One region of the Labrys methylaminiphilus subsp. lupini genome, then DNA from elsewhere that is predicted to be linked to it. Evidence: predicted binding sites of a transcription regulator. Region 1 holds the regulator's gene; the other holds the start of a gene.
What was found. The regulator PhoB, encoded in region 1, activates phosphate uptake and scavenging genes when phosphate is short. The targets are predictions, from matches to a motif close to TGTCATNNANCTGTCAT.

Region 1 (15,609 bases):
GCTGGCTTTCCGCTTGGCTGCAGGAATAGCCTTCCGCTCGGGCTCGGGCTCGCCTTTCGCGTTCAGTTCGTGCACGTCATAGAAGCGGGAGGTCAGCGTCGATTTTGCTTCCTCGCCGACGATGAATTTCTTGGCCATCTCCCAGTGGCGAAGATCGCTGCCTTCCGGACACCCTTCGCGCAGCCAGATCTCATAGGCCTTCATTCGAATGCGCTGTTCGGTCGTATGTGGCATCGCTGCGCTCCCTCGTCGCGTTTAACGGAGCGGCCGACGCAGAGGCGCGTGGCGGGCATTGCCGATCAGACATATCACGGCATCCGCCCGCCCCGCATTGCCCGGCCGCTGCGGGGGAAACGCAGGGCGGGCCGGCTGGTTCCCCGACAAGCGAGGTTTCTGGGGCCCAAGGCCTGGCACGAAATTGGCGCGCCGATCTGAAGATCGGTACAGCGTGTTTCGATCTATTCCGCGTCAGACCTCCCCACCCTTGGCAAGGAAGTCTTCGGCGCTCAGCACGATCTTCGAATCCTGCGCGCCCACCAGCTTCTCGTCCTTGTCGGGATAGGGCAGGCCCGCCAGCACGCTGCGGATTGCGGCAAGGCGCGTGCGCAGCTTGTCATTGGCCTTGACGATGGTCCAGGGGGTGTCGACCGTGTCGGTCGCTTCCAGCATGCGGTCATAGGCCTGCGAATAGGCTTCCCATTTGCCCACCGCTTGGTGATCGATCGGCGAGAGCTTCCACTGCTTGAGGGGGTCCGCATAGCGCGCATGCAGGCGCTTGAGCTGCATGGCCTGGCCGATGGTCAGGAAGAGCTTGAACAGGCGGATGCCGTCGCGCACCAGCATCGCCTCGAATTGGGGCGCCTCGTGCAGGAACTTGTCGGTCTGCTCCGGTGTGCAGAACCCCATCACCGGCTCGACCCCACCGCGATTGTACCAGGAGCGGTCGAAGATCGCGATCTCGCCCTTGGTCGGCAATTGGCTGACATAGCGCTGGAAATACCATTGCCCCTGCTCGGTGGGCGTCGGTTTCGACAGCGCGACCACGCGGGCATCGCGCGGGCTCAGATGCTGGGTGAAGCGGTGGATGGCGCCGCCCTTGCCTGCGGCGTCGCGCCCCTCGAAGATCACGACCACGCGCTCGCCCTGCGCCTTCGCCCAGGTCTGCGCCTTGAGAAGCTCGATCTGCAGCGCGCGCAGGTCCCGCTCATAGGTCTTGGATTTCAGCTTTTCCTTATGCGGGTAATTGCCCGAACGAAAGGCGGCGTCGTCGATCTCCGGGGGCAGGTCGAGATCATCGAGACGAAACCCGGCGATCGCCTTCATGAGCGCTTCGTCCGCCTGCTTACCCGCCTTCTTTGTCATGGAACCTCTCCAAATCCGCACGATCGTCGTGAAACTGTCATCGCTCTGTCTACATTGCCAGCATGAACGATTTCCACAATGCCCAGAGCAAAGCGCGTTCTAGTAGAAACACCCTTTTGCTCTGGCTCTCTGGTTGGACACGTCTTTGCGATTCGAGATGAGTCCGTCAATTCGCAAAACGCCTTGGATGGAAAGCCGCAATGTCGATGGTGATGGAACGCTCCTGGCTCTTGACGAAATTGGCCTGGAGCGGTGTAGCTGGTCCGGTGGGCTCGAACCGAAACATCCTGAACCGCATCTGGGGCCGCCGCTGGCTGGTGCTCTCGATCGCGCTGCTGCTGACCGCCCTGGTGCTGTGGGACGGCGCCAATCCCTGGCATGGTCTGCTCATCTTCGCCATGATCGTCGCGGCCACGGGTACCCTTCCCTCGACCGGCGGACATGACGGCAGCATCAGGCCCCCTCTGCCCGAAAGCGGCGGCAAGCCCTCCTTCGACGATCTGGTGATGGCCATCCCGGACCCGGTGATCGTGCTCGATTCGGAGCTTGCGGTTCGCTACTTCAATCGCCGCGCCCGTGACATCGTCCCCAATCTGCGTATTTCCGAAGCCCTGACCTATGCGCTGCGCGTGCCGGAATTGGTCGATGCCATCCGCTCGGCCCTCGACACCGGGGCCAGCCGGCAGATCGAATATTCCGAGCGCGTGCCGATCGATCGTGTCGTCGAGGCGCAGATTTCCACCATTGCGGGCGAGAGCGGGCGCACCGCCTTCGTGGTAATCGTGCTGCGCGACGTCACCCAACGCCACCGCGTCGAGCAGATGCGGGTGGATTTCGTCGCCAATGCCAGCCATGAACTGCGCACGCCGCTGGCTTCCCTGCTCGGCTTCGTCGAAACCCTGCAGGGCCCGGCGCGCAACGACGTCGCCGCGCGCGAAAAATTCCTCGACATCATGCGTTCCCAGGCCAATCGCATGTCCCGGCTGATCGACGATCTCCTGTCGCTCTCGCGCATCGAACTCAATGCCCATGTCCAGCCCGACAAACCGGTCGAACTCAGCGCCGTGGTCGGCCATGTCGCCGACACGCTCGGTCCCCTCGCCCAGGACCGGGGCGTCACGCTCAGCCTCGACAAGCGCGTCCCGACGCTGGAGGTTCGCGGCGAGCGGGACGAGCTGATCCGCGTCTTCGAGAATCTGGTCGAGAACGCCATCAAATATGGCGCGTCCGGCGGCAAGGTCGAAATTGTCATCGATTCGCTGCCCAAGACGCAGGGCAAGGGCCGCGAGGCCGTGGTGACGGTGCGCGACTACGGTCCGGGCATCGAGGCCGAACATGTGCCGCGCCTGACCGAGCGCTTCTACCGGGTGGACGCGGCCAAATCCCGCGAGAAGGGCGGCACCGGCCTCGGCCTTGCCATCGTCAAGCACATCGTGGCACGCCATCGCGGCCGGCTCGGAATCGAAAGCGCGCCCGGGGAAGGCAGCACTTTCTCGGTCCGGATCGATCAGATCGGCTGAGAAGGCGCGTCTATATGATGCCGCCGGTGTTTCCGGGACTTTTTACAATTGCGTCGCGTCCTTTTTGGCGACATCGCAACATTTCCCCTATCATATTGAAATATAACAATTATAAATGTCATAAAACGATAGTCGAACTGTCATAGAACCGTTGCTGCCGGCTTTTAGGAGTCGCGACGTAGACAGGATTGCCGACCGGTGAACGGTCGCCGTGCCCTGTCCAGAGAACAACGGAGATAGACCGTGAAGCTTTCCTTTCTTGCGCTCGCCGCTTCAGTAGCCCTGTCGAGCACGATCGCTGCCACTGCTGCCTATGCCGCCGACATCACCGGCGCCGGCGGCACCTTCCCCGCCCCGGTCTACAATGCCTGGGGCAGCGATTTCAAAGCCAAGACCGGCACCGCGCTGAACTATCAGGCGATCGGTTCGGGCGGCGGCCAGACCCAGATCACCAACCGCACCGTCGATTTCGGCGCTTCCGACGCCCCGATGGCCACCGACAAGCTGGCTGCCGCCAAGCTGCTGCAGTTCCCGACCGTGATCGGCGCCATCGTTCCGATCGTGAACATCGAAGGTGTTTCCACCGACCAGCTCACGCTGACCGGCCCGATCATTGCCGACATCTACCAGGGCAAGATCACCAAGTGGAACGATCCGAAGATCGCCGAGCTCAACAAGGATGTGAAACTCCCCGATCTCGACATCGCCCCGGTCTACCGCGCCGACGGCTCGGGCACGACCTATGTGTTCACGTCCTACCTTTCTGCCGTGAGCCCCGACTGGAAGAGCGGCATCGGCGCCGCCACCTCGGTGCAGTGGTCGGCCGGCTCGGGCGCCAAGGGCAATGACGGCGTCGCTGGTGCGGTGAAGAACACCCAGGGCGCCATCGGCTATGTCGAATATGTCTATGCTGCCAACAACAAGCTGACCACCACGCAGCTCCAGAACAAGGACGGCAAGGTCATCAAGCCGACCGTTCCGGCGTTCCAGGCCGCCGCCTCCAAGGCCGACTGGAAGGGTGCCAAGGACTTCGCCGTCTCCATGATCGATGTCGGTGGAGAGACCTCCTGGCCGATCGTCTCCACCACCTTCATCCTGTTGCCGAAGGATCCCAAGGACGCCAAGCAGTCCGCCGAAGTCCTGAAGTTCTTCGACTGGGCCTACAAGGATGGCTCCGCCACCGCCGAAAAGCTCCACTACATCCCGCTGCCCAAGGACGTCATCGACACCGTTCGCACGGCCTGGAAGAGCGAAGTGAAGGCTGCCGACGGCAAGGCTGTCTACGAATAAGTTGAACGCGACCCGGCGCAACCTTGCGCCGGGTCGTCTTCCCAAAAGCGTTTTGCGATTTGGCGGAATCGCCAGGAAGCACAAAGACGCGTCGAACCAAAGAATCGGAGCAAACCAGCGTTTTCGTCTAAACGCGGTTTGCTCCCGTCGAAACACAGGCCGGAATATCGCCATGAGCGCCATAGCCGACTCCTCGCTGGACGCATCCAACTCGGCTGCAAAGGTCGCGCAGGGTTCTCCCTCGCCCGGCGCCAAGACGGTTCCTGGCGCCAACCTGGATCCCATCTTCAAGGCCGCCCTCTATGGTTGCGGCTCTCTCGTGCTTATCCTGCTCTGCTCGATCGTCGTGCTGCTGTTCTATGGCGGCTGGCCGGCGCTGGCCCATTTCGGGCCGAGCTTCTACTGGTCAACCGCCTGGAACCCCGTTACCGAGAAATTCGGCGCCGGCGTGATGATCTACGGCACGCTGTTCACCGGCCTGCTGGCGCTGATCATCGCCCTGCCGATGTCCTTCGGCATCGCCTTCTTCCTGACCGAGATCGCGCCGCAGAGCGTGCGGCGGCCGATCGGCATTGCCATCCAGCTCCTGGCGGCCGTGCCCTCGATCATCTTCGGCATGTGGGGCTCGCTGATCGTGGCGCCGATCCTGGCCCAGACGATCTATCCGCCGATCATCTCCGTCCTCTCGCATGTGCCGGTGCTCGGCTATCTGTTCAAGGGCCCCACCAACGGCGCCGGCATGCTGACCGCCGGCATCATCCTGGCCCTGATGATCATTCCCTTCATCACCGCGATGTTCGTCGAGATCCTCGAAGCCGTGCCCGCCATGCTGAAGGAATCGGCCTATGGCGTCGGCGCCACCACCTATGAGGTCTTCCGCAACGTCTCGGTGCCCTATGGCCGGACCGCGCTCGTCGGTGCCGTGATGCTCGGCTTCGGCCGTGCCCTCGGCGAGACCATGGCCGTGACCTTCGTCATCGGCAACGCCAACCGCATATCGGCATCGCTGTTCTCCTCGGGGGCGACCATCGCCTCCACCATCGCCAACGAATTTCCCGACGCGCCTGCCGGCTCGCTGCGCAGCCAGTCGCTGCTGGAGCTCGGTTTCGTGCTCTTCGTGATTTCCTTCATCGTGCTTGCGATCTCCCGCATGCTCGTGCGCAGCAACGCCAAGTAAGGGAGAGCATCATGGCCCATCTCGCCCACGGCAACGCCCGCCTCGCCCGCCGTCGTGCCCTCGACTACGCCTACAAAGTCGTCTCCATCGGCTTTGCCGCGATCTCCCTTCTGGCGCTCGCCTGGATCCTGTACACCCTACTGCGCGAGGGCCTGCCCTCGCTGACCTTGGACCTCTTCACCAAGGACATGGCTGATGGCGGCCTGCGCAATGCCATCGTCGGCTCTTTCGCCATGGTCTTGCTCGCCCTCCTCATCGGCGCGCCGATCGGCATCATGGCTGGCACCTTCCTCGCCGAGGCGGGGCGCGGCAGCAAGTTCGCCGACGCGGTGCGCTTCATCAACGACATCCTGCTTTCGGCGCCGTCCATCCTGATCGGCCTGTTCGTCTACCAGATGATCGTGGTGACGACGGGCGGCTTCTCCGGCTGGGCCGGCGTGGTCGCCCTCGCCATCATCATCCTGCCGGTGGTCGTGCGCACCACCGAGGACATGCTGGCCCTGGTGCCGATCAGCCTGCGCGAAGCCGCCTTCGCGCTGGGGTCGCCGATGTGGAAGGTCATCACCTCCGTGACCTGGCGCTCGGCCCGCACCGGTATCGTCACCGGCATCCTGCTGGCCCTGGCCCGCGCCGCCGGCGAGACCGCACCCCTGCTGCTGACAGCCTTCGGCAATTCCAACTGGTCGCTCAACCTCGGCAATGCCTTTGCCAGCTTGCCGGCCGCCATCTACCAGCTCGCGCCTTATCCCGACCCCAAGGCCGTCTCGGTGGCCTGGAGCGGCGCCCTCCTCATCACCGCCGGCGTGTTGGCGCTCAATATTCTGACCCGCTTCGTGCTCGCTCCCAAGAAATGAGTGATCCCATGTCCGCTACTCCACAAGCCTCCATCGCGGTTGCCGAACGCCCCATCGCCAATCCAGCCGCCGCCGTGAAGCTCAAGGTCGAGAATCTCGACTTCTTCTATGGCGAGAAGCATGCGCTCAAGGGCATCAATCTCGACATGATCGACCGGCAGGTCACGGCCATGATCGGCCCTTCCGGCTGCGGCAAGTCCACCCTGCTGCGCGTGCTCAACCGCATGTACGACCTCTATCCGGGCCAGACTGCCAAGGGCCGCGTGCTGCTCGATGGTCAGAACGTCATCGGCAAGGAGATCGATCCGGCAGTGCTGCGCGCCCGCATCGGCATGGTGTTCCAGAAGCCCACGCCCTTCCCGATGTCGATCTATGACAACATCGCCTTCGGCGTGCGCCTGCATGAGTCGATCTCCAAGGCGGAAATGGACAGCCGAGTCGAATGGTGCCTGACCAAGGCCGCCCTGTGGAACGAGGTCAAGGACCGCCTGCACGCCTCTGCGCTCGGCATGTCCGGTGGCCAGCAGCAGCGCCTGTGCATCGCCCGCACCATCGCGGTGAAGCCCGAAGTCGTGCTGCTGGACGAGCCGACCTCCGCGCTCGATCCGATCTCGACCGCCAAGATCGAGGAACTGATCGACGAATTGAAGCGGGACTTCACCATCGTCATCGTCACGCACAATATGCAGCAGGCGGCGCGTTGCGCGGATGTGACGGCCTTCTTCTATCTGGGTGACCTCATCGAGGTCGGCCAGACCAACAAGATGTTCACCACCCCGAACGACAGCCGTACACAGGATTACATCACCGGCCGCTTCGGCTGATCCCTCGGCCAGCGTCGAATTCATTTGGAGGCGGCATGTCCGACCACATCGTTACATCCTTCGATCAGGAATTGCGCGAATTGCGCAACATGATCGCCGAAATGGGTGGCTATGCAGAGAAGAGCGTAGCCGACAGCGTCGAAGCCCTGCTCAAGCGCGACACCCAGCGCGCCAAGGCCGTGATCGAGCTCGATCTGGCGATCGACAAGCTCCAGCGCCAGGTCGAGGACCGGGCTATCCTGGTCATCGCCAAGCGCCAGCCACTGGCACTCGACCTGCGCGAAATCGTCTCGGCCCTGCGGGTGGCCAACGATCTCGAACGCATCGGCGACCTCGGCAAGAACGTCGCCAAGCGCGTGGTCGCCATCCACAGCCATGCGCAGCCGGCCCAGCTCTTCGGCGGTTTCGATCATATGGCTGACCTGGTGCTCGAGCAGCTCAAGCAGGTCCTCGACGCCTTCGCCCAGCGCAATGTCGAAGAAGCGCTCTCGGTCTGGAGTTCGGACGGCGAGATCGATGCGATGTACACCTCGCTGTTCCGCGAATTGCTGACCTACATGATGGAAGATCCGCGCAATATCGGCTTCTGCACCCATCTGCTGTTCTGCGCCAAGAACATCGAGCGCATCGGCGACCATGCCACCAACATCGCCGAGACGGTGCATTACCTGGTGACCGGTGAATCGCCGGCCGGCGAGCGGCCCAAGGCGGACAACAGCACCGATCTCGTCGACCTTCCTGTGCCGGCTAAGTAACAAGGGATAGGCCATGCCTCCCAAGGTTCTGATCGTCGAGGACGAAGAAGCATTGACCCTGCTGCTGCGCTACAATCTCGAAGCCGAAGGCTATGAGGTCGACAGTGTGGCGCGCGGTGACGATGCCGAGATCCGCCTGCGCGAAAGCGTGCCGGATCTGGTATTGCTGGACTGGATGCTGCCGGGGTTGTCGGGTATCGAATTGTGCCGGCGCATCCGCATGCGGCCGGAAACCGAGCGCCTGCCCGTGATCATGCTCACGGCGCGTGGCGAGGAAACCGAGCGTGTGCGGGGTCTGGCCACCGGCGCCGACGATTATGTCGTCAAGCCCTTCTCCGTGCCGGAACTCTCGGCCCGCGTCCGCGCTCTGCTGCGTCGGGCCAAGCCCGATCACGTCGCCTCCCTGCTCAAGGCCGGTGACATTTCCCTCGACCGCGAGACCAAGCGCGTTCATCGCGGCAATCGCGAGATCCGCCTCGGCCCGACCGAATTCCGCCTGCTCGAATTCCTGATGCAGGCGCCGGGACGCGTGTTCGCACGCGAGCAATTGCTCGACAGCGTCTGGGGCCGCGACGTCTACATCGACGAGCGCACGGTCGACGTGCATGTCGGGCGACTGCGCAAGGCGATGAACCGCACGCGCGAGATCGACCCGATCCGCACGGTTCGCGGCGCCGGCTATTCCTTCGACGAGACCTTCGCCAAGCAGGCCTAGGACGGATATTTCATCGCCCGACACCAAGGCCGGCGGCTCGCCGCCGGCCTTGTCGCATCACGTACCCGGTACTCGCCCGATCTAGGCGATTTCAGAGGCTTGCGATAAGACGACTTGCCAAAGAAAATGCCGGGGTTGCCATGATCCGTTCCTTGCTCGTCGCGTCGCTTTTGACTGCCAGTTCGTTGGCGCTGCTTCCCAGCGATGCCGCAGCGGCCAAGCTCAAGAAAACCTTGTGTTCGGGCGAGTTCGGTACCGGCTCCGGCTTGGCGGGCTCCTATATCGGCAAGGATTGCTTCATCGCAGCCGACAGCGACATGCAGGAGCAGGTCGCCGGTATCTGCAAGGAAGGCTCGCGATGCGAGGTCGAGGCCATGGTGGAGGTCGCACCCGATGGCAGCAGGCAGATCAGGACCGTCTTGTCCGTCAGGCAGGCCGGACGCGCGCCCGCCACGCGCATGTCCTATGCCCAGAAGGCGGGCAACTATGCCGACGGCATCTATGCCTTGCAGGACGATGGCTGCGACAAGCAGGGGGCGACGCCAGGCAACCGGGTTTCCGTGCAGCTTCTACGGGCAGCCGGTCCTGCCATCCAGCTCTACGGCAAATATTGCGCGGTCATCGAGGCCGATGGCGAGGAGCCTTCCAGCGCCAAGTTCCAGGCGACGCTGCAGCTTCGATGCGGCAGCTCGCCGGCGCAGGACCAGGCCCTGCGAAGCGGCCGCTCCGGCACGGCGGAAACCATCGTGATGACCCCCGCCCCCGAGCGGCAGCTGTGGCTCGATGAAGACACATTGATCCGTTGCCCGATCAAGCGCGCCTATACACCGCAATGGTGGATCGAGGCCCCGCCCTTCAATGGCCGCTATCCCCAATAGCTTCTGCAGGCGCCGATATCAGCCCAGAGCCGCCAGGCGCCCTTGCAGATAACGGCGGATGACGGGATCACTCTCCAGCCCGATCGCCCGCGAATAGGCGTTGCGGGCCTCCTCCTGCCTTGCGGCGCGGGCCAGCAAGTCCGCGCGTGCAGCCCAATAAGGCTGGTAATCGGCGATCCGCCTGTCGCTGGCGACCTCGTCGAGCCCGGCCAATCCGGCTTGCGGTCCCGCAAGACGGGCGAGCGCCACGGCTCTGTTGATGGCAGCGACGGGGGACGCGGTCAGTAGTACCAAGGCCTCATACAGCGTGACGATCGCGGCCCAGTCCGTCGTCGCGCAGATGCGCCTATTGGCATGGGCCGATTGCAGCGCGGCTTCGAGCTGATAGCGACCGATCTGTCGCGCCTGCCCGGCCCTGGCGAGCAAAGCCTCAGCCTCCTCGATCAGGGCGGCATCCCAACGCGTGGTATCCTGCTGTTCCAACGGGATATAGTCGCCGACCGGGCTACGGCGTGCAGCCCGCCTCGCCTCGGCATGCAGCATCAGGGCCAGCAGGCCGAGCACTTCCGGCTCGCCGGGCAGGAGCGAGACCAGCAACCGGCCGAGCCAGATGCCTTCCACCGACAGATTGCGCTCGCGGGCCTGCGCCCCTTCGGGATCGGCCCAGCCCTCGGCATAGACGGCATAGACGGCCTCCAGTACCGCTTCGAGACGACCGGGCAACTCGTCGGGTTCCGGGATCCGGAAGGGGATGGCGGCCTGCTTGATCTTGAGCTTGGCCCGCACCAATCTCTGGCTCATCGCCGCAGGTGAAACCAGGAAGGCGCTGGCGATCGCGCCGGCGTCGAACCCCAATATCGTCTGCAGGATCAAGGGCGCGCGCACGGCGGCATCGAGCGAGGGATGAGCACAAGCGAACATCAGGCGCAGGCGCTCATCGGGAATGACAGGCTGTTCGGCCTGCTCGGAGGCGAGGGCCTCGACATGGCGGATGACCTCGTCCGCCTTTTCGCCGCGCAGCTTGGCGCGGCGGGCCGCGTCGATCTGCCGGCGCCGGGCCGCGGTCAGGAGCCAGGCTTCGGGATTGGCGGGCACACTGCCCGCCGGCCAATGTTCCAAAGCCGCCGCAAAGGCGTCGGCCAGGGCGTCCTCCGCCCCCGCAATGTCGCCCGAACGTGCCGCGAGAAGGGCGACGAGCCTGCCATAGCTGCGTCGCGCGACGATTTCGGCAAGTTCGACGGCGGGGGCGGAAGGCACCGGATCGGCTCGCTTGGTTCAATAATCCTTGGGGTCCCACACCGGCCGGACCTCGATGGTACCGATGGCTGCACTCGGGCAACGCGCAGCCCAGCCGATCGCGGCATCCAGGTCCGGCACATCGATGATGTAGAAACCGCCGAGTTGTTCCCTGGTGTCGGCGAAGGGGCCGTTGAGCACCTGGGTCTTGCCGTCGGCGAGGCGCACGGTCGTCGCCGCAGACGTGGGGCGCAGACGGCTCCACGGGCCGAGAGCACCGGCCGATCTGAGGGCCTCCGTATAGGCCTGATAGGCGGCCAGCACAGCCTGCTTATTGGCGGGGTCCACCTTCAGCATGGCTTCCTCGTTGCTGTAGATCAGAATCGCGAACTGCATGGGTCTCTCCTGTCTCCGCCGGCGCATGATGCGCCGACATGACAATGACGCGCCATCCCGTTCGCTTTCGACAGCAGGACGAAAATTATGCGCTCGCCTTGGTGAGTTGCTCGATCTCGCCCGAACCCAGATTGAGTTCGGTCGCCTTGATCAGGTCCCCAAGTTGCTCGACGCTGGTGGCGCTGGCGATCGGAGCGACGATGCCGGGCCTTGCGATAAGCCAGGCGATGGCGACCTGGGCCGGTGTGGCGCTCTTGGCCTCGGCTACCGCATCGAGAGCGGCCAGGATGCGCAGGCCCCGCTCGTTGAGATAATTGGCCATCTCGCCGCCACGCGCGTTGCTCTTGGCGAAATCGGCCTCGCTGCGATATTTGCCGGAGAGGAACCCCCTCGCCAGCGAGAAATAGCTGGTCACGCCGATCTCGTTCTTGAGACAGAACGCCTCGAGCTCGTTCTCATAGCCGGCGCGGTCATAGAGATTGTAGTGCGTCTGCAGATTCTCGAAACGCGGCCACATCTCCTTGGTGCTGATAGCCAGCGCCTTGAACATCGTGTTGGCACTATGATTGGAATTGCCGATCACGCGCACCTTGCCGGCCTTGATCAACTCGTCATAGGCGGAGAGCGTTTCTTCCAGATCCACCTCCGGATCCTCCCAATGGGAGAGGTAGAGGTCGATGTAATCGGTTTGCAGGCGCCGCAGGGAATCCTCGGCCGCCTTGAGGATATAGTCGCGCGACAGGCCCTTCTTGCCGGGCCCCATTTCCGAGCCGACCTTGGTGGTGAGCACGATGTCGGCGCGATTGCCGCGGGCCTTCATCCATTTGCCGATGATGGCTTCAGACTCACCGCCCTGATTGCCGGGAACCCAGGCCGAATAGACATCCGCCGTGTCGATCAGGTTGAAGCCGCCCCCAACGAAAGCATCGAGGACAGCGAAGGAGGCTTTCTCATCCGCGCTCCAGCCGAAGACATTGCCGCCCAGGCCCAACGGAGCAACCGAAAGATCAGACCGCCCAATCGCACGTTTTTCCATAAATGCTCTCCATGATCATGACAAAATATGGACCTGACCGGCACGAAAGCGTGCCGGCTCGGCCTCCAGGGCCGCAGGGAACTCAAATCGAATAGGTCAGTTCCTGTTCCCCGCCACCTGCCCGACGCATCTCTTCCACCGACATGTTGTCGAGCAGGTCGGAAGAAAGGTCCCGCACACGCCGCATCAAAAGGCGTACGGTGCAACCTGGAACATCCGGGCAGTCGAGGCAAGGCTGATAAGCGGTGTGGCTGGCGCAGGCGATCGGCGCGAGCGGACCGTCGAGGACCCGGATGGCATTGCCGACGCTGATCTGGCTGGCCTCGCGGGCCAGCATATAGCCACCGCCCTTGCCTTTCTTGGAGCGCACGATGCCGGCCACGCGCAACTCACCCAGGATCGCATCGAGAAACTTCTTGGGAATGCGGTTTGCCTCGGCGATTTCCTGGCTTTGCGCCGTCTCGCCGGCCGGCAGGCCGGCCAGATGCGCCAGCGCCTTGAGACCATATTTGCCCTTGTTCGTCAGCATCGCCCTGATTGCTCCGCGTGACAGAAGTCTATCCTGTCTATCACGAATATAGGGATTATCGATCGAATCGGAAGGTCTACCCCAACGAAGGAGGGGCTCGAAACCAAGGCGCATGTGGAAAGAAAGATGCAGGCGAGGACGCCCGTGATCGCAAAGAAGGATCTCAGCTCATCTCAGGCAAGGTCTTGGGCCTGCCCGGCGGTTCGGGAGAGAGATCCTCGTATAGCCCCTGGGCCTCACTGGCAGGCCCCCGGCGCTCACCGAGCGCGAGAATGCGATAGACCCTGACGGTACGCTCCAGCGCGATGGTCAGAACATCCTCGGGCTTGACCGCCTTGGCAGGCGTATCAATTCGGGTGCCGTTGAGGCGGACATGACCGTCCGCCACCAATTTTGCTGCCAGAGAGCGTGTCTTCACGACACGCGCATGCCAGAGCCATTTATCGATCCGAAGACGATCCTGGCTGCCGGCCTGGTCCATAGGTCAGGTTCCTCGAATCCGGTTCCTTGAATCCGATTCTTGGGATCAGCTCTTGTCCGACTTGCCGCCCTGCATCTGCTCCTTCAAGGCAAGGAGCTTGGCGAAGGGCGAGTTCGGATCCGGGGCGCGATTGGACTCGCGTCCCTGCGGCTTGGAGTCGCTCGACCAGTTGCGCGGACGCTCACCACCCCGATCCTGGCGATCGGGACGCGGGCCGCGATCGGGACGAGGGCCACGATCGGGACGGGCATCGCCCTGGCGGCGCCCTCCTTCTCCGGCCGGCTTGCGATCTCCGGGCCGGTTTTCTTCGCGCGGCCGGCCATTGCCGCGATCATCGCGACGCGGCCGTTCGAAGCGATTTGGCCGTTCGCCTTGCCGGGCCTCCGCCCCCTCAGCCGGCGCGGCCGGCGCCGCTCCGTCCACGGGCGCGGGGCGGCCGCGGCGGAAGCCGCCGCCGGCCTCCGGCTTGCGCTCCCCGCCCGGCTGGCGGTTGCCGTGCTGGGGGCGGCCTTGATGATGCGGGCGCTGATGACGCTCGAAGCGCGCCGGACGCCAGACCTCGATCTCCGGCACTTCCTCCACGCCTGCCGCGACGGTAGGCGTCTCGGAGGCAGGTGCCTCGGAGGAGGCTTCGACGGTGGCTGCAGCTTCACCGGTGGCAATCTCGGCGCTTTCGCTCGGTTCCGCGGGCGTCTCCGGAGCCACAGCTTCGTCTGCCGGCGCTTCGTCGACTTGAGTTGCCTCGACTTGAGCTTCTTCGACTTGGACTTCCTCGGCCTGAGTCTCCTCAGCCTGAATGTCCTCCGCCTGGGCTTCCTCCGCTGGCGCCTCGATGCCGGGCATCGCCTCGACCGGCGTTTCGTTCGCCGTCTCCCCGGCAGCCTCGGCGACTTCCTCGAAGCTGTGCTCATGTGGCGGCGAGCCGATCGCCTCCATGGCATCGATCTCGGCCGGGCTCGGCGTGGCCTCCTGGCTTGATTCGGCCGCCTCCGCCCCATTCGCCGCGTCAGAGGCGGCAGCCTCGACAGGGGCTGCAGGCTCGGTCGGCGCAGGCAGCCTGATCTCGTGGGTGATCGCCGGCCCCTTGCGCTTTTCGGAGCGATAGCCCAGGCCCCGCAGGATCGAGGCGAAGTCTTCGCCCGAGCAGCCGACCAGCGAGGTCATCTGCACGGTCGCAATGAAGCTGTCGCCATCGGCAGCGCCGGCCGGCGGCTGGCCTACCGTGGTGCCTGGACGATAGGCAATCGCCGGGCGAATGAGATCGGCAAGGCGTTCGAGAATGTCGACCCGCACCGCCCGCTCACCGCAGACGCGATAGCCGACAAGGCGATAAAGTCCCTTGTCGATGCTCTTGTCGGCCGGCATCGAGGTCCGGCCGGATGCCGCCAGATGCGGGATCTCGTCGAGCCCCTTCTGGTCGAGGCCACCATGGGTGAGAGCCCAGAGCTGCGCCGCGAGCGCGCGGGGCGCCGGTTTCATCAGCATCGGCAGATAGATGTGATAGGCGCCGAAGCGCACGCCATGCTTGCGCAGCGAAGCACGCTGGTTCTGGTCGAGCTGCTTGAGGTCCTCGGCCACTTTGGAGCGGTCGAGCACGCCCAGCGCCTCGACGAGCTGGAAGGCGATTCCCTTGGCCAGGCCCTGCAGATCTTCGGCCTTGTCCAGCAGCAGCAGCGGCCCGAGCAGGCGGGTAATATGGTTGCCGATCCAGATGTCGAGCCGCGTCTGCACGGAATCGCGCGCGGGGCCCGTCAATTGCTCGTCCGCCAGCAGGCGGATGCGCGGGGCGAGCGGCCTTTCCCCACCGAGGAGCTTGGCTACGGGCTCGCCGATCCAGCGCACGGTGCCATCCGCCGCCAGGGCGAATTCGGTATCGGGCGCCTGCGCGAATTTCTGGCTGCGCGTCTCGATCTCGCCAGCCAGAGCCTTGGCTGCCGCGGCTCGCAAGGCACGGCCGCTCTCACCGTCACCGGCACTCGGATCGGGTGCAAACTGGAAACCCTGCAGCGTTCCGACATGCTGCCCTTCGACAATCACATCGCCGGTCTTGGTAATTTCAGTCTCAAGCATAGCGTTTTCTCTAAGGCGCCGCATCAGCACGCTGGTGCGACGGTCGACAAAGCGTTGGGCAAGCCGTTCATGCAATGCGTCGGAGAGCTTGTCCTCCACACTGCGTGTGACACCTTGCCAATGAGCGGGGTCTTTCAGCCAGTCAAGCCGATTTGCCGCAAAAGTCCAGGTTCGGATATGGGCGATACGCGTTGAGAGCGTATCGATATCGCCGTCGGTCCGATCCGACATGGCGACCTGACGGGCGAACCAGTCGTCGGGGACCTTACCCTCACGCATCAAAAATCCATAGAGATTCGTGATGATGTCGGCGTGAGAATGAGGAGAAATCTTGCGATAGTCCGGCAGCCCGGCCACTTCCCACAGGCGCGCCACGGCCTGCCCTCCCTTGGCGAGGCGCCTCACCTCCTCATCGCGGGCGAGGATGGAGAGGGCCCGGATGTCGTCGGCGTCGGGAGCCCGGGTCAGGCCCTGCTCCTCCGGCGT
Region 2 (15,609 bases), 990 kb from region 1:
GCCGAATAGCGCATCCAGAAGGCAACGGCCGCTGTCAGCACCACCATGATGACGATCGGCGAGCGCACGCCGAACCAGTTCGCCTGGGCGATCATGAAGTCGGGCGGCAGGTTGTTGATCCAGTTGCCGCTGGTCGCCAGGATCAGCCCGCCCTTGAGGATCGAGAGCATGCCGAGTGTGACCACGATGGAAGGGATGCTGGCATAGGCAACCAGCACGCCGACGAAAGCATTGATGGCGATGCCCACCAGCACCGGCACGAGCCATGCGATCCAGATGGGATACCCCTTGGTGGCCAGCGTGCCGGCAATGGTGGCGAGCACGCCGATCAGCGAGCCGATGGAAACGTCGATGTGCCCGGAGATGATCACCATGGCCATGCCGATGGCGGCCACCGCGATATAGGCATTGCCGGCGAAGATGGCGTTGAGGTTGCTGGCACCAAGGAAGCGCGGATTGTAGAGGCCGATGGCGGTGATCAGCACCACGAGCGCGCCGAGCACCACCATCTCCTGGCCGAGCCCGCCGAAGAGGCGTGCCAGGGGACCACGCGAGGGCACAAGGGCGGAGGAGGATGCAGTTTCGCCCATCAGGCCACTCCCTGCAGGGGTTGGGCATTGGTCATGGCAGCGCCGACGGCATCCGGCGTCGCTTGGGTGCGATCGAATTCGGCAACGATGCGCCCGCCATTGATGACCAGGACCCGATCGCTCATGCCGAGCACCTCCGGCAGTTCGCTCGATATCATCAGGATGGCGACACCCTGCTGCACCAGCCCTCCCATCAGGGTGTAGATCTCGGCTTTGGCGCCGACATCGATACCGCGGGTCGGCTCATCCATGATCAGGATGCGCGGATTGGCCTCCAGCCACTTGGCCAGCACGACCTTCTGCTGGTTGCCGCCGGAGAGTTGACCGACGATCTGCTCGGGGCCGCGGGTGCGGATGCCCAGGCGCTTGATCGCCTCCACCGAGCGGCGGATCTCGTCGCCGAAGCGGATGGAAAAGCCGTTCGACATCTTGTCGAGCACCGCCATCGAGACGTTCTCCCGGATGGTCATCGGCCGCACCAGGCCCTGGGAGCCGCGATCCTCCGGCACATAGGCGATGCCGAGGTCCCGGGCCTTGCGCGGGCCGTCGATCACCACCTTGCGACCATTGACCAGGATATCGCCGGTGCTGGCCGGGGTGATACCGAAGACGGTCAATGCCAGTTCCGTGCGCCCCGAGCCGATCAGGCCGGCGAGGCCCAAGATCTCGCCGGCCCGCAGGCTCAGCGAAATGTTCTGCACCTTGCGGCCGAAACTCACGTCGCGCAGCTCGAGTGCGACCTCGCCGAGCGTTGCCTCCACTTTTGGGAAAAGCTGCTCGATCGAGCGGCCGACCATCATCGAGACGAGCGAGGCTTCGGTCACATCGCCAATGTCGCGCGTGCCGATATAGCTGCCGTCACGCAGCACCGTGACCCGGTCCGCCAGCTCGAAGATCTCGGGCATGCGATGGGAGACGTAGATGATGGCGACGCCGCGCTCGCGCAGCTTCTTGACCACGCTCATCAGGCGGCGCACATCGGCCTCGACCAGGGCGGCCGTCGGCTCGTCCATGATCAGCAGGCGGGCCTCCTGCGACAGTGCCTTGGCAATCTCGACCCGTTGGCGATTGGCCACGGAAAGGGTGCCGACCTTGGCATCCACGTCCAGATCATGGCTATCCAGGGAATCCAAGAGATGGCGAGCCTTGAGGCGCATCGCACTCCAATCGAGCCCTCCCCAATTGCGGCGCGGTGCATTGCCCAGGAAGATGTTCTCGGCCACCGTCAGTTCCGGGAACAGCAGGAGCTCCTGATAGACGGTGGCGATGCCGTGGCGGCGCGCATGCCGTGGCGAGGTGAAGCGGACGGTCTCGCCGCCGACCGTCAGCGTACCCGTATCCGGCTGATGCACGCCGGCGATCACCTTGATCAGGGTCGACTTGCCGGCACCGTTCTCGCCGAGCAAAGCGTGGACTTCACCGGGACGCACGTCGAAATTGACGTCGCGCAGCACCTTCACGCCGGAAAAGGATTTGGAGATGTCGCGAAGGCTGACGACGGCCGTCATGGCGCCCTCCGAGTGACTGCCGCCATGAAACGCCCCAGGCGTGACCGAAAGGCTTGCCCGGTGGCGATCGCCATCCGGCCGACCCGCGTCTCCCCCATGTCCGCGCCTCTCCTCACGCTTTTTTGTAAGACATATCGCCCAACTAGATCAAAAATCGTCTTTCAGCAAGCGGGATAACGCATAATGTGCAATAATTAACTCACGCATGATCTAGAATCATCACGCTTACAAGAGTCGAATTTACGAGAGAAATTGATTTTATCTTTTATATTTCAATGATAAGGACAAGCCAACGCCTCCATGAAGCTGCGTAGCACCGCCAACGCATGCAACGTCCTGAGCACCAATTCGATTGATCTCAATCACAAAGCCCACCGCGCGGCCAAGTCAGACCGCATCGGGCGCAAGAGAAACGATCCGGATCGTGATGCCGGCATTCTCCAGCATCTTGGCATCCCGGTCGGACAAGCCGTCATCGGTGATGAGCACGCCCACCCGGGAAAGCGGCAGGGCGACGCTGCGTGCACGGATGGCGAATTTCCGGCTATCGGCCAGCACGACGACCTGGTCGGCATTGGTGCTCAGGTCGATGATGGTGCGCACCAGCAGGGGATGGGATTCGAGCAGCCCGTCGCGGCTGATGCCTTGGGCACCGAGGAAGAATTTCGATGCGTAGAACGGCTGTGCCGGAGCGGTCGGGTGAATGATGCCCGGCTCCCGATGCAATTCGCCGCCGGCGATCGTCAGGCCGCAACTGCCATGGTCGCTGAGAAAGGCGACAAGGGGCATCGAATTCGTGTAGAGGCGGACATTGCGATGGGCGAGCTTCGCGCCGAGATAGAAGCAGGTGGAGCCGCCATGGATGATGACGGAATTGCCATCGCGCACCAGAGTTGCCGCATCCTCCGCGATCGCCTGCTTGGCTTCCACGGCAAGGTCGCGATTCTCGTCATAAGGCTTGGCCGCATGACGGCCTGGCGCGGCTGAACCGTCGAGCGCGGCGATACCGCCATAGACCTTCTGTGCCTTGCCGGACTGGTCGAGCTTGTCGATATCCCGCCGGATGGTGGCGGCCGAGACGCCCAGTTGCCCCTGCAGGTCACGCACCGTGAGGAAGGGGCGCTTGCCCAGAACCTCGATGATCCGGTTCTGGCGGTTCAGTTCACTCAAGGTTCGCTCCCCTCGGACGTTTTGTGAGCAAACTAGATCATGGCGAGCGCCGCTTCAATCGATCTTCCTCATGCCTTCCTGCACCATCTCGGCGTAAACGAGATAACGCAAGGGGCCGCTGGTGACGGCATTGAACGGCCAGCAGGTCGCCAGCACGAGATGACGGCCTGGCGCGGCGGGGTCGATCCCCGAACCATCCCAGCGGCGGATGTCGTGACCGGTGACGCGATAGCGAACCGCGATGCCGTCGCGGTTGGTGACCTTGATCTCGTCGCCAATCCGCACCCCGCCGAGGAAGGCGAAATGCGTATCGCGATGGGCGGCGTAGACGGCGGTACCCTCCTCCCCGGCGGCCGGCGTACCGGCGACATGAGCCGGCCCGAACGCCAGGGCCTGCCCGCTCGCCCCTTCAAGAGCCACCGCGCTCTTGGCAAGGCGAGGCACCTCGATGCGGGCGGCCGGATAGGTATCCAGCCAGGACCAGGGCTTGACGATGGCGCCGCTGGCGACGGACTGGTCGAAGGCCCGGTCGAGCAGGATCTGGGCCAGGAAGGCCTTGGTGTGGATCCACACCCCCTGCCCTGCCAGGACTAGGCCGGCGCAGAGCAGCAAACCGGTTATTATGAGGCGGAGAATCCGCACCCTCCCCTGGAGGGGTCGGCCATTCCTCTTGGAATGGCCTATCGCACCGCTTGGCTCGTCGCTCAAAGTGGAGCAATCACCCCACCCAGGCCTGTCAGACCTACCCTCCCCCTCCGGGGGAGGGTAGGAAGGCCCCGCCGCTGCGGGCGGAAGCCTTTCGAGTTTGAGCGCGATCATGCTGGAGCCCCGCGCCGGCGGGTCAGGAAGCCGAAGCCAAGGCCGCCGGCGAGTAGCAGGCCGCCGATGATCAGGCGCAGTTCGGCGTCAGTGGCGGTTTGCGGCAGGCTGATCGTACGCGAGGCATCGATCGTCTGCACCTTTCTGCCATCAAGATCGAGCAAGGCCTGGCGCTGCTCGCGGTCGGCAGCCGTCTCGCCCTTGATGCCGAAGACCTTGTCAAAATCCCAGCCGGCCGGCAGGTTCAGCGGCACGTCGGAACGGGACAGGCGCACGCCGCGTGGGCGGACCGGGGTCTTGTCCACGGCCACCAGGCTGGTGAGGCGGGTGACGAGGTGATGATCGAGGGCAAGAGCCAGGATGCGCTTGTCGGCATCCTCGCGGCTGATCTGGCGCAGTGTCTGCGCCACTTCGGTATCGTCGATCTTGCGTCGCGCCCACAGCTTGGAGATGCCGGCTCCCTCAGCGGCGCCGGCAACCGGCAGCGTGACTGACCAGCCCTTGCCGTCGATGAGGCCACGAACCTCGACATTGCCCTTGAGATGCCCGACCTTCGCGGCCAGCACCAGCGTCTCGCCGTGGTAGAGATCGGGCAGGATGCGCGGCGTCACATCGGCGGAGCCGGCCGAGATGGCGACGTCGACATTGGTCATCGCCGGGCTTTCCAGCTTGTCGACCAGTTGCTTCATGCGCTCCTGCACCTGATCGACCGAGCCGATCTGCATGAAGGCGCCGCCGCCGAGTTCCGCCGCGCGGGTCATCAGGTAGGAATTCGGCGCCGAGCCGATGCCGACCATGAAGACACGGGAGCGGCCGCGATGCGAGGCGATGGTGTCGAACAGTTCCTGCTCATTGTCGATGCCGCCATCGGTGATGAACACCACCTGGCGCAGGAATCCCAGATTGGCGGTATTCTGGTCGTCGACATGGTCGTCCTTCAGGGCCTCCAGCATGGGCGCGACCATCATGGTGCCGCCGTTGGCCTGGAGACGCGAGACATAGTCCTGGGCCCGCGCGATGTTCTCTGCCGTGGCCGGCAACGTGCCGCCGAACAGGTTGGTGAAGGTGTCGTCGAAGCGGATAACGTTGAAGCGATCGGCCTGTGACAGGCGGCTCAGCGCATAGCCCAGGCTGGCCCGGGCCTGCTCGATGGAGGTGCCGCCCATCGAGCCGGAATTGTCGATTACGAAGGTGACGTCGCGCGGACGCTGGTCGGCCTGCGCGGTCTTGAGGCTGGGCGGCGTGACATAAGCGATCAGATAATCGTCGCTGCCGACCCGTTCGCGGAACAAACCGACGCCGGGCGTCTGGCTGGGCTGGGCCTGCCAGGTCAACTCGAAATCGCGATCAGCCGGCACCGATCCCGAAGCCAGCTCGATATGGCGGACCTGAGGTCCCTTGTCGGTGATGTTGATGGGATGAAAGGCGCTCTTCACCTCGCCCAGCGCAAAGCCGGCGTCGAGATCGATACGGATCTGTACGGGATTGACCGGCGCGTTCTCGCGTGGGTCGAGGACGGGTGCCTGCGGTACCTGGCTCGACGCTGGAGCCGGCGTAGCGGCACCCCAGCCCGACTTGTCCTGGAAGGTCACGGTCTGGGCCGAGCCGGCGCCGACCGCGTTCGGCGAGAAGCGCGGCGCCACCACCAGCGGCACGCGGAGCGAGAAAGTGTTGTCGGCCTGGCGCACCGGCTCCTGATACTCGATCTGGATCACCACCGTGTCACCGGGGCCGATATTGGCGATCGAGTTCATGAACATGTTCGGCCGCTGCTGCTCGACCAGTGCCGCCTTCTTGCCCTCGGCTTTGGCACGCTCGTAGACGAGCTTGGCCTGCTGCTTTTCCTTGATGTCGGCCACCACGACGCGCTGGCCGATCACCATCTTCATGGTATCGACCGCGGCCCCATCGGGCAGCGGGAAGACATAGACACCCTCGACCCAGGATTTGCTGGGGTTGTGGAACATCTGCGTCAGCGTGGCGCGGATGGTGGGGCCGCTGACATTGAGCTGCACGTCTGTGGCCGTCCTGACGGCCTCGACATAGCTGCCGGGATCCTCGGTGCGCATCAACAGCGAACCCGCCTTGACGTCGTCGACGGTGATGCGGGGAGCGGCATAGGCGCCGACCACGAAGATGAGGAAGGTCGCGAGGATCAACACCGCCATGAGGAAACGTTCGGCGAGCGCGACCAGCGCTGCACGACCGATACCGGAATGAGGATGCCGTCGTCTGCCGGTTTGGCGGCCGGCAACCGCTTGGTTCATGTTCATGTCGTCCTCGTTGAACGCTGTCGGGCCTCATGCGGCCTCGTTCCGTTCTGCTCCTGCGAGGACTGTGCGTACGAGCTTCATTAATCGCGTTTGTTAGGCATAAACCGTCACAAAGCGCCTTGCCGGCGGTGAACTCCTGCGGCAATGTCCGGTTTTGTACGTGATTGTGCGCGATGGCCTGCCGTCAGGCCTGGATACAGCGTGATCGCACCAGCAGGATCAGCCCCGTGACGTCGGACAGCGAGTTTTCCAGCGAGCAAGCCCACCAGATCACGCTCGCGGTCCGCGAGACCCTGGCGCGCCGGCGCATTTCACGGCAGACCCTGGCCGAGAAGGCCAAGATCAGCCTGTCGACCCTGGAGAAGGCGCTGTCCGGCCGGCGTCCCTTCACGCTGGCAACCGTCATTCGGTTGGAGGAGGCGCTCGATACGGGCCTGCGCCATACTGATCATGTTGCGGCCCCCACCACCGTCCAGGGAGGCGGGACGGCACCGGAGCATCTGGGTTCCTACACCAAGGCGGCCGTGTCCTGGCTCACCGGCAATTATCTCACCTTGCGTCCGTCCTTCGGCGAGGCTGGCGCGGTTTTCGCCTACCGCACCGAAATCACCTGGAACGACAGCACGTCCCGCCTGATCTTCCGCGAAGCCGAGCGCCTCGACACCGGCTTCAACCAGGCGGGCGAAGTCTCGGTGCCGAACCAATCAGGCCATGTCTATCTGGTGACCTCCATCAGCGGCCAATATCGAGTGGCCGTGGTCGGCCGGCCGATGAACACGGGCGAGATGTACGGCATTCTCACCTCGTTGCGCGCCGGCCGAGGCACGCAGCTCACGCCCGTCTCGGCCGCCATCGCACTGGTCCCGATTCTGCCCGGTCGCGAGGACGATCTCTCCTTCGGCCGGATCGGCCCCTCCCATCGCCATTATCAAGCCTATCGAGACCACCTCGACCGCGTGACGGCAGACGAGTTCGCGCTGTTCAAGGCGGGGCCGTAACGGGCGGCTGGTCTTCAGATCAGCCTGATATCTCCACGCCCGCCGAATGGAAGAGGCGGGTCCGAAGACCTGCCTCCCGATGAGTTTCACCCCTCCCCATCTGCGAAGGCCAATCCCTCGTCGGCCCAGCCGGTGAGGCCTCCGATCATGATCTTCACCGGGCGGCCGAGCCGAGCGAGCTTGAGGGCGGCCTGGTCGGCGCCATTGCAATGCGGCCCGGCGCAATAGGCCACGAACAGCGTGTCGGCAGGCCATTGTACCATGCGCTCCGCATCGATCTCGCGATGCGGCAAATGAAGGGCCCCCGGAACGTGCCGGCGACGAAAGGTTTCCGGCGACCCGACGACATGCAGGAGAACGAAGTCCCGTTCCCCCGAGGCAAGCGCCTGGGCCACGTCGGAACAATCGGTTTCGACCGAAAGGCGCCGCTCGAAATGCGCAATGGCATGATGGGGTGGTGCTGCGGGGATGGCGCTGACCAGGCTCATGATCGTCTCCTACTGTGGGGCTGCCATTCTCATAGGTCACGCGCACCGTGATGGCAGCTGGCGCGATTGCCAGACAGCGTCAAGATCTGGCCAGAATGGCTTCAGGCCGCCGCGACACGTCTTCGATATCCGCTGCAACCAGGCTCAACAGTCCGGGAAAACGCGCCTCGACATCCTGTCGGCGCAGGCTGGCGATGCGACTGTTCCCGCGATCGACCTGCCGGATGAGGCCGGCTTCGCGCAACACCCGGAAATGATGCGTCAGCGTCGCCTTGCTGACATCGAAACCGAAAGAGGCGCAACTGCGCGCCGTACCCTCCGGCGCCAGCGCCAATTCGGCAACGACGCGCCGCCGCAACGGGTCGGCCAGAGCAGCCATGAGGCGGCCGAGCTGCATCTCCTCCGGTTCCGGATGGCCCTCGCGATCCGCCATGGAAAACACTCCAAAGGTAAGCCTTGCGTCGTACCTAAATCATCTGCTAGGTAAGGCGAACATCTTACCAAGGAGGCGATCATGATCAAGACCCTGTCGGGCAAGGCAGCCATCGTGACCGGAGGAAGTCGCGGTATTGGCGCTGCCATCGCAGTGCGCTTGGCGGAACTGGGCGCCGATGTCGCGATTACCTATGCCAGCCGGACCGACAGTGCCGAGGCCGTCGCGGATCGAATCCGGGCGAATGGCCAGCGCGCCTTGACACTCCAGGCCGACAGCGCCGACGCCGTGGCCGTACGGGGCGCCGTGGACCAGGCCGCTGCCGCGTTCGGCCGTCTCGACATCCTCGTCAACAATGCAGGCATCTTCACCAGCGGTACCGTAGAGCAGGTCACCCTTGAAGATTTCGACCACATCATTGCCGCCAATGTGCGCGGCGCCTTCGTTGCCTCCCAGGCCGCCGCCGCGCACATGGGCGAAGGCGGGCGCATCATTTCCATCGGATCCAATCTGGTCGGACGCGTCGGACGCGCCGGCATCGGTCTCTACGTGATGAGCAAGGCCGCCCTCACGGGCCTCAGCCAATCCATGGCCCGCGACCTCGGCGCGCGCGGCATCACCGTCAACATCGTCCACCCCGGCCCGACGGATACCGACATGAACCCGGCCTCCACCGATCGTGCCGCCCAGGCACGGATGGCAATGGCGATCCCCAAATATGGCGAACCTGCGCAGATCGCCGGTCTCGTCGCCTGGCTCGCCAGTCCGGAAGCGCAATATGCCACCGGCGGCGCCTATACCATAGACGGCGGCACCAATACCTGACCGGCGCGTGTCGATACGCACAGCGGCGCCCCGCCATGTGTTGTTGAGAGGACACAGCCTTCGATTTTCATGTGACGGTTGCCTGTAAACACTCAGGCAACGATTGAAGAATCCAAGGATCGAAGCGCAGTTTATTGCGTCGACTACAATGAGATCGAAGAATTTCGATCGGACCATTCGGGGCTTCAACATGCGTCGTCTTTTGACCGGCCTGGTCTTGGTGTCGAGCTTGGGCATCGCCTCAAGCTCGGCGAATGCGGCCAGTATCTTCGAGAAATTGTTCGGCGGCCCACGCCAGCCCGCCAATGCCGGCGCCGTTGCCGCCGTCTCGCCGATTCCACGCGAGGTGGTGGCTTACAACGGTCGGGAGAAGCCCGGGACCATCGTGATCAATTCGCCGGAACGACGGCTTTATCTCGTGCTCGATGATGGCACGGCACTGCGTTATGGCGTTGGCGTCGGCCGCAAAGGCTTCGAATGGGGCGGTGCGCACCGCATCTCGCGCAAGGCGGAATGGCCGGGCTGGACCCCGCCCCCACAGATGCGCAAACGCCGGCCGGACTTGCCCGCCTACATGGCTGGCGGCATCCAGAATCCGCTTGGCGCCCGTGCGATGTATCTCGGTTCTTCGCTCTACCGCATCCATGGCTCGAACGAGCCGCAGACCATTGGCCAGGCCGTGTCGTCGGGCTGCATCCGCATGACCAATGACGACGTCACCGACCTCTACGATCGTGTAAAGGTCGGCACCCGCGTCGTTGTGGTCCGCGGCTGAATTTCGTGTCATCCCGGACGCGCTGCAGTATGAGATGCTGCGGCATAGATCCGGGATGACCCGTACTATTGCGCCGTCCAGCCTCCGTCGACCGGCAAGGTGGTGCCGGTAATCTGCCGGGCGGCATCGCTGCACAGGAAAACCGCGACAGCCGCGATCTCGTCGACCGTGACGAACTCCTTGGTCGGCTGAGCGGCCAGCAGGACATCGTGCTTGACCTGCTCCTCGGTCAGGCCCCGCGCCTTCATCGTGTCGGGGATCTGCTTTTCCACCAGCGGCGTCCAGACATAGCCGGGGGCGATGGCATTGGCGGTGATGCCGTGCTCGGCAACCTCGAGCGCCACCGTCTTGATCAGGCCGGTCACGCCATGCTTGGCGGCAACATAAGCCGATTTGAAAGGTGAGGCGACGAGCGCGTGGGCCGACGAGGTGTTGATGATGCGCCCCCATTTGCGCTCTTTCATGCCGGGGAGCACCGCCTTGATCGCATAAAAGGAGGCGATCAGGTTGATGCGGGTGATCGCCTCCCACTTGTCATCCGGAAACTCGTCGATCGGCGCGACATGCTGAATGCCGGCATTGTTGACCAGGACGTCCAGGCTGCCGAAGGCTTCCTCCGCCTCATGGATCATGGCGGTGATCTCCGCCCCAACCATCATGTTAGCGCCGCTGTAGCGGCACTTCACGCCGAAATCCTTCTCGATGCCGGCCCGCTCATGCTCGATGGCGTCTGCATCGCCGAAACCGTTGATGGTGATATTGGCCCCTTCGGCTGCGAGAGCGCGGGCGACGGCGAGGCCGATGCCGCTGGTCGAGCCGGTGACCAGGGCATTGCGGGAAGACAATTGGGCCATATTCATCTCATGAGACAGGAAGGCGGGAAGGCGCGGCATCGACGTGCCACCGGCCCGGAAGCTGGCACGGCCAGATGTCGCCCTTATTACAGTTCGGCCCTGTGCGCGGCGGACACGGACCTGTCATGCTGCCGTGCAACATAGCGGCGATCCCTTCCCTGCTTTCTCATGAAGGACATCCCGTGGACCAAGCCGACGTCGTCAAGCGCGCCTATGCCATGCCGCTGACCAATCCCTCCTTCCCGCCCGGCCCCTACCGCTTCTTCGATCGCGAATACATCATCATCACCTATCGCACGACGCGCGAGGCGCTGGAGGCCGTGGTTCCCGCGCCGCTGGAGATCGACGAGCCGCTGGTCAAATACGAGTTCATCCGCATGCCTGATTCAACCGGCTTCGGTGACTACACCGAGACAGGGCAGGTCATTCCCGTGCGTTACAAGGGCCAGCACGGTGCCTATGTGCATTCGATGTATCTGGACGACGATGCCCCCATTGCCGGTGGGCGCGAATTGTGGGGCTTTCCCAAGAAGCTGGCGACGCCCAGGATCGTGCATGAGGGCGAGGTCATCGTGGGGACGCTGCATTATGGCAGCGTGCTGTGCGCGACCGGGACCATGGGCTACAAGCATCGCCTTGCCGACCGGCAGGCCGTGCTGGACTCGCTCGCCGCGCCGAACTTCCTCATCAAGATCATCCCCCATGTCGACGGGTCGCCGCGGATCTGCGAACTCGTGCGCTACCACCTCACGGATGTGACGCTCAAGGAGGCCTGGACGGCCCCGGCAGCGCTGGAACTCCATGCCCATGTGATGGCCGACGTCAGCCGCCTGCCGGTGCTCGAAGTCGTCTCGGCCGTGCATTTCGTCGCCGACCTCACGCTCGGTCTCGGCGAGGTGGTGCACGACTATCTCGCCACCGCCCGCTGATCCTGCCTGTCTTACCGGAGTTTTCCATCGTGCTCGAACGCAACAGAGACAAGGCCGCGCGCGCCACCATCGAGGAAATCTCGGCGCAATATGATCGCATCGCCCTGGTGTTCCAGGGCGGCGGCGCGCTTGGTGCCTATCAGGCCGGTGTCTATGAGGCGCTGGCCAATGCCGGCTGCGAACCCAACTGGCTCTCCGGCGTCTCCATTGGCGCCATCAACGCCTCGATCATCGCCGGCAACGAGCCGCGTCACCGGCTGCAGCGGCTCGAGCAGTTCTGGCAGACGATCTCCGGCCGCAAGATCTGGGCCTACACGCCGGAAGGCGATCTGTTCCGCGACATCCGCAACCGCACCAGTTCCTGGATCACCATGTCGCAAGGCCAGCCCGGCTTCTTCAAGCCGCGCCTTCCCAATCCCTGGCTCGAACTCCCGGGTGCGGATGGCGCCACCAGCTTCTACGACACCTCGGAGTTGAAGCGGACGCTGGAAGAGGTCATCGACTTCGATATCCTCAACGACGGCCGCAAGCGCCTCAGTGTTGGCGCGGTCAACGTGCGGACCGGCAATTTCATCTATTTCGACACCGACCAGGTTCGTATCGGTCCCGAGCACATCATGGCCAGCGGTGCGCTGCCCCCTGCCTTTCCCGCCATCCGCATCGAAGGCGAATATTACTGGGATGGCGGCATCGTCTCCAACACGCCGCTGCAATATCTGCTCGACCAGGAAGAAGAGCGCAGTTCGTTGGTGTTCCAGGTCGATCTCTTCAGCGCCCGCGGTACCTTGCCGCGCAGCATGCCGGACGTGCTCTCGCGCCACAAGGACATCATGTATTCGAGCCGGACGCGGCAGAATACCGACAATTTCAAGCGTATCCATGGCATCAAGACTCATCTGATCGATGCGCTGAAGCGCCTGCCCAAGGACCTGCTGACGCCAGAGGAACAGGCGCTTATCGACAGCCACGCCAGGCTCGGCGTCGTCAACATCGTGCACCTGATCTATCAGCACAAGAATTACGAGGGTCACGCCAAGGACTATGAATTCTCGGGCACCTCGATGCGCGAGCATTGGGATATGGGGCTGGAAGACACCCAGCGCACGTTACGCCATCGCCAATGGCTGCTGCCGCCCAAGGACGCCGAGGGCGGCATGGCCATTCACGATCTCCATCGCGAGGATCCCGTCTGACGAGGCACTATCCCCCTCACCGGCCAATCGCCGTGTCGCCGGGCAGTGGTTGGTCTCCAGCAGGCCGAGCGGACTCTCGCTCGGCAGGCCCTTCGCTCAGCGCTGCCCCGGCCTTTCGCGCGACAGGCCCTTCTCCTGGAGATCGGCGAGATAGGAGGCCCAGCGGCTCTCCTTCTCCCGGCCCAATTCCGCAAGATAGGTCCAGGTAAACAGGCCGGTGTTGTGCATGTCGTCGAAGGAGATGCGCACGGCGTAATTACCGACCGGGTCGAGGCTCAGGATCGCCACATTGATCTTGCCCCCAACCGTCTTGCGTTCGGCGGCACTGTGGCCCTGCACCTCGGCGCTCGGCGACATCACGCGCAGCATCTCGGCGCTGAACGCATGGGACCGACCGTCGTCGAAACTCACGGTCAGGGTCTTCTTGTCCTTGGACAGGCGCAATTCGGTTGGCCAGGCCTTCGCGACGTCTTCGCTCACGGCATCTTCCCTTTTTCGTTCTGATCGCCACATAGGGAGAAGGCGGATGCTGCGCAAGCCGCAAACCGACGTCGTCAGAGCATTCGGTTCGATCTCTGCGACATAATGGCAGTTTCCGTAGACAATCATTGGTGTTTGGGCCGCTGTCGGCTTAGAAACATACCAAAGGGGACATGCCCCTAAAGCGTTTTTCGATCCGGCGCTTCGGCAACATTCGCAAAGGCGCTCTGGCCAATCCGTCGGATTGGCTTGGAAACAGGGAGTTGGAGCAGAGCGGCATTCCGCAAAAACGCTTTGCTTCCGGGAGTATGGACGTGCTGGATGATCATGCAATGGCGGATGTGCCGCCGATGATCGACCCTTTCGGGCGCGCAATCAATTATCTGCGTGTTTCCGTGACGGACCGCTGCGACTTTCGCTGCGTCTATTGCATGTCGGAGGACATGACCTTCCTGCCCAAGAAGGATCTGCTCACCCTCGAGGAACTCGACAGGCTGTGCAGTGCCTTCATTGCCAAGGGCGTCAGGAAGCTGCGCTTCACCGGCGGCGAGCCCCTGGTGCGGCGCGATATCATGACGCTGTTCCGCTCGATCTCGCGCCATCTCGACAACGGCCGGCTCGACGAACTGACCGTAACCACCAATGGCTCGCAGCTTGCCCGCTACGCCGCCGAACTCAGGGATTGCGGCGTCAAGCGCATCAATGTCTCCCTCGACACGCTCGATCCGGCCGCCTTCAAGGCGATCACCCGCTGGGGCGACTTCAGCAAGGTGATGGATGGCATCGACAAGGCCCAGGAAGCGGGCCTCGCGGTCAAGATCAATGCCGTCGCGATCAAGGGCATGACCGAGGACGAAGCGGTCGGCCTGATCGAATGGGCGCATGGCCGCGGCATGGACCTCACCTTCATCGAAGTGATGCCGATGGGCGACGTCACGGGGCACCGGGTCGACCAATATCTGCCGCTTTCGGTGCTGCGCGCCCAGCTTCTCGACAGCTACACGCTGGATGACATTCCCTATAATACGGGTGGCCCGGCCCGGTATGTCCGCGTCCGCGAGACCGGCGGCCGCCTGGGATTCATCACGCCGATGACGCATAATTTCTGCGAGAGCTGCAATCGCGTACGCGTCACCTGTACCGGCACTCTCTATATGTGCCTGGGCCAGGAAGACGCCGCCGATCTGCGGGCTCCGCTGCGCGCCTCCGAGGCGAACGATCTTCTCAACGCCGCCATCGATCGCGCCATCACCCGTAAGCCCAAGGGACACGATTTCGTCATCGACCGGCGCACCAAGCAGCCCGCTGTTAGCAGGCATATGAGCGTGACGGGCGGGTGAAGCCCTTCCTGGGACCGCCAGCATCCTGCTGGCTCCTGGAAAACGTTACCCCCGCAAGAAGGGAGAGCCGGCAGGATGCTGGCGGTCCCAGGCGAATAGCGCTCCCAGAGCGTTTTCGTCCAAACGCGCTTTGCTCCAGGGGTTGAAGACTCGGCCGGTTTGCCTTCCACTTGGCCCCCATAATGTCCAAGACCTTTGATGTGATCGTCGTCGGTGTCGGCGGCATGGGATCGGCCGCCTGCTATCAGCTCGCCAAGCGGGGCGTGCGTGTGCTCGGCCTCGAGAAATTCGAAATCGGCCATGCGATGGGTTCCTCGCACGGGTTGACGCGCATTCTGCGCCTCGCCTATTTCGAGGGCGTAGCCTATGTGCCGCTGGTGCAGCGTGCGCGGGAACTGTGGATCGAGACCGGCAAGCTCACCGGCGAGCCGCTCTTCTTCGAGGTCGGCGCGCTCGACATCGCCCATGAGGGCAGCGGCATCGTCGAGAAGGCGCTCGAAGCCAGCCAGGCCCACGGCCTGGAGCACGAATTGCTCGACCGCGATGCCATCGAGGCACGCTATCCCTTCACCCTCGATCGCAATCATATCGGCCTCTACCAACCTCAGTCGGGCTTCGTGGCTTCCGAGCGGGCCATCCTCGCCCATACGGCACTCGCCTTGCATCACGGCGCCGAGATTCACGGCTGCGAGGCCTTGATCGACTGGGAGCCGACGGCAGGGGGTGGTGTGCGCGTGACGACCGATCAGGGCAGCTACGAGGCAGGCAAGCTCATTCTTTCGCCCGGCGCCTGGATCGGGGATCTCGTGCCCGCGCTCAAGCCTTTCACCGAGGTAGTGCTGCAGACGCTCGGCTGGTTCGCCCCTGCCCGGCCCTCCCTGTTCGATCTCGCCCATTTCCCGGTTTTCACGCTCGAAGCCGACGAAGGCCATTT

Region 2: the regulator PhoB is predicted to act here: its motif matches at 10,808-10,824, upstream of ACN6KF_RS12870 (acetoacetate decarboxylase).

The regions. Positions count from the first base shown of each region.
Region 1 is NZ_JBMDIH010000001.1:3,718,051-3,733,659, forward strand. It holds gene ACN6KF_RS17600 (DUF2934 domain-containing protein) at 1-234, opposite strand, end outside; gene ppk2 (polyphosphate kinase 2) at 469-1,362, opposite strand; gene ACN6KF_RS17610 (ATP-binding protein) at 1,563-2,882, shown strand; gene pstS (phosphate ABC transporter substrate-binding protein PstS) at 3,126-4,172, shown strand; gene pstC (phosphate ABC transporter permease subunit PstC) at 4,345-5,349, shown strand; gene pstA (phosphate ABC transporter permease PstA) at 5,361-6,203, shown strand; gene pstB (phosphate ABC transporter ATP-binding protein PstB) at 6,200-7,027, shown strand; gene phoU (phosphate signaling complex protein PhoU) at 7,063-7,782, shown strand; gene phoB (phosphate regulon transcriptional regulator PhoB) at 7,796-8,497, shown strand; gene ACN6KF_RS17645 (hypothetical protein) at 8,638-9,375, shown strand; gene ACN6KF_RS17650 (RNA polymerase sigma factor) at 9,394-10,632, opposite strand; gene ACN6KF_RS17655 (YciI family protein) at 10,651-11,007, opposite strand; gene ACN6KF_RS17660 (aldo/keto reductase) at 11,093-12,043, opposite strand; gene ACN6KF_RS17665 (RrF2 family transcriptional regulator) at 12,126-12,572, opposite strand; gene ACN6KF_RS17670 (RNA-binding S4 domain-containing protein) at 12,736-13,053, opposite strand; gene ACN6KF_RS17675 (helicase-related protein) at 13,099-15,609, opposite strand, start outside.
Region 2 is NZ_JBMDIH010000001.1:2,724,108-2,739,716, forward strand. It holds gene ACN6KF_RS12815 (ABC transporter permease) at 1-590, opposite strand, end outside; gene ACN6KF_RS12820 (sugar ABC transporter ATP-binding protein) at 590-2,098, opposite strand; gene ACN6KF_RS12825 (DeoR/GlpR family DNA-binding transcription regulator) at 2,486-3,268, opposite strand; gene ACN6KF_RS12830 (class GN sortase) at 3,323-3,904, opposite strand; gene ACN6KF_RS12835 (marine proteobacterial sortase target protein) at 4,084-6,360, opposite strand; gene ACN6KF_RS12840 (helix-turn-helix domain-containing protein) at 6,579-7,358, shown strand; gene ACN6KF_RS12845 (rhodanese-like domain-containing protein) at 7,445-7,846, opposite strand; gene ACN6KF_RS12850 (ArsR/SmtB family transcription factor) at 7,926-8,279, opposite strand; gene ACN6KF_RS12855 (SDR family oxidoreductase) at 8,358-9,104, shown strand; gene ACN6KF_RS12860 (L,D-transpeptidase) at 9,295-9,879, shown strand; gene ACN6KF_RS12865 (3-hydroxybutyrate dehydrogenase) at 9,945-10,733, opposite strand; gene ACN6KF_RS12870 (acetoacetate decarboxylase) at 10,916-11,662, shown strand; gene ACN6KF_RS12875 (patatin-like phospholipase family protein) at 11,692-12,855, shown strand; gene ACN6KF_RS12880 (gamma-butyrobetaine hydroxylase family protein) at 12,952-13,368, opposite strand; gene moaA (GTP 3',8-cyclase MoaA) at 13,644-14,675, shown strand; gene solA (N-methyl-L-tryptophan oxidase) at 14,858-15,609, shown strand, end outside.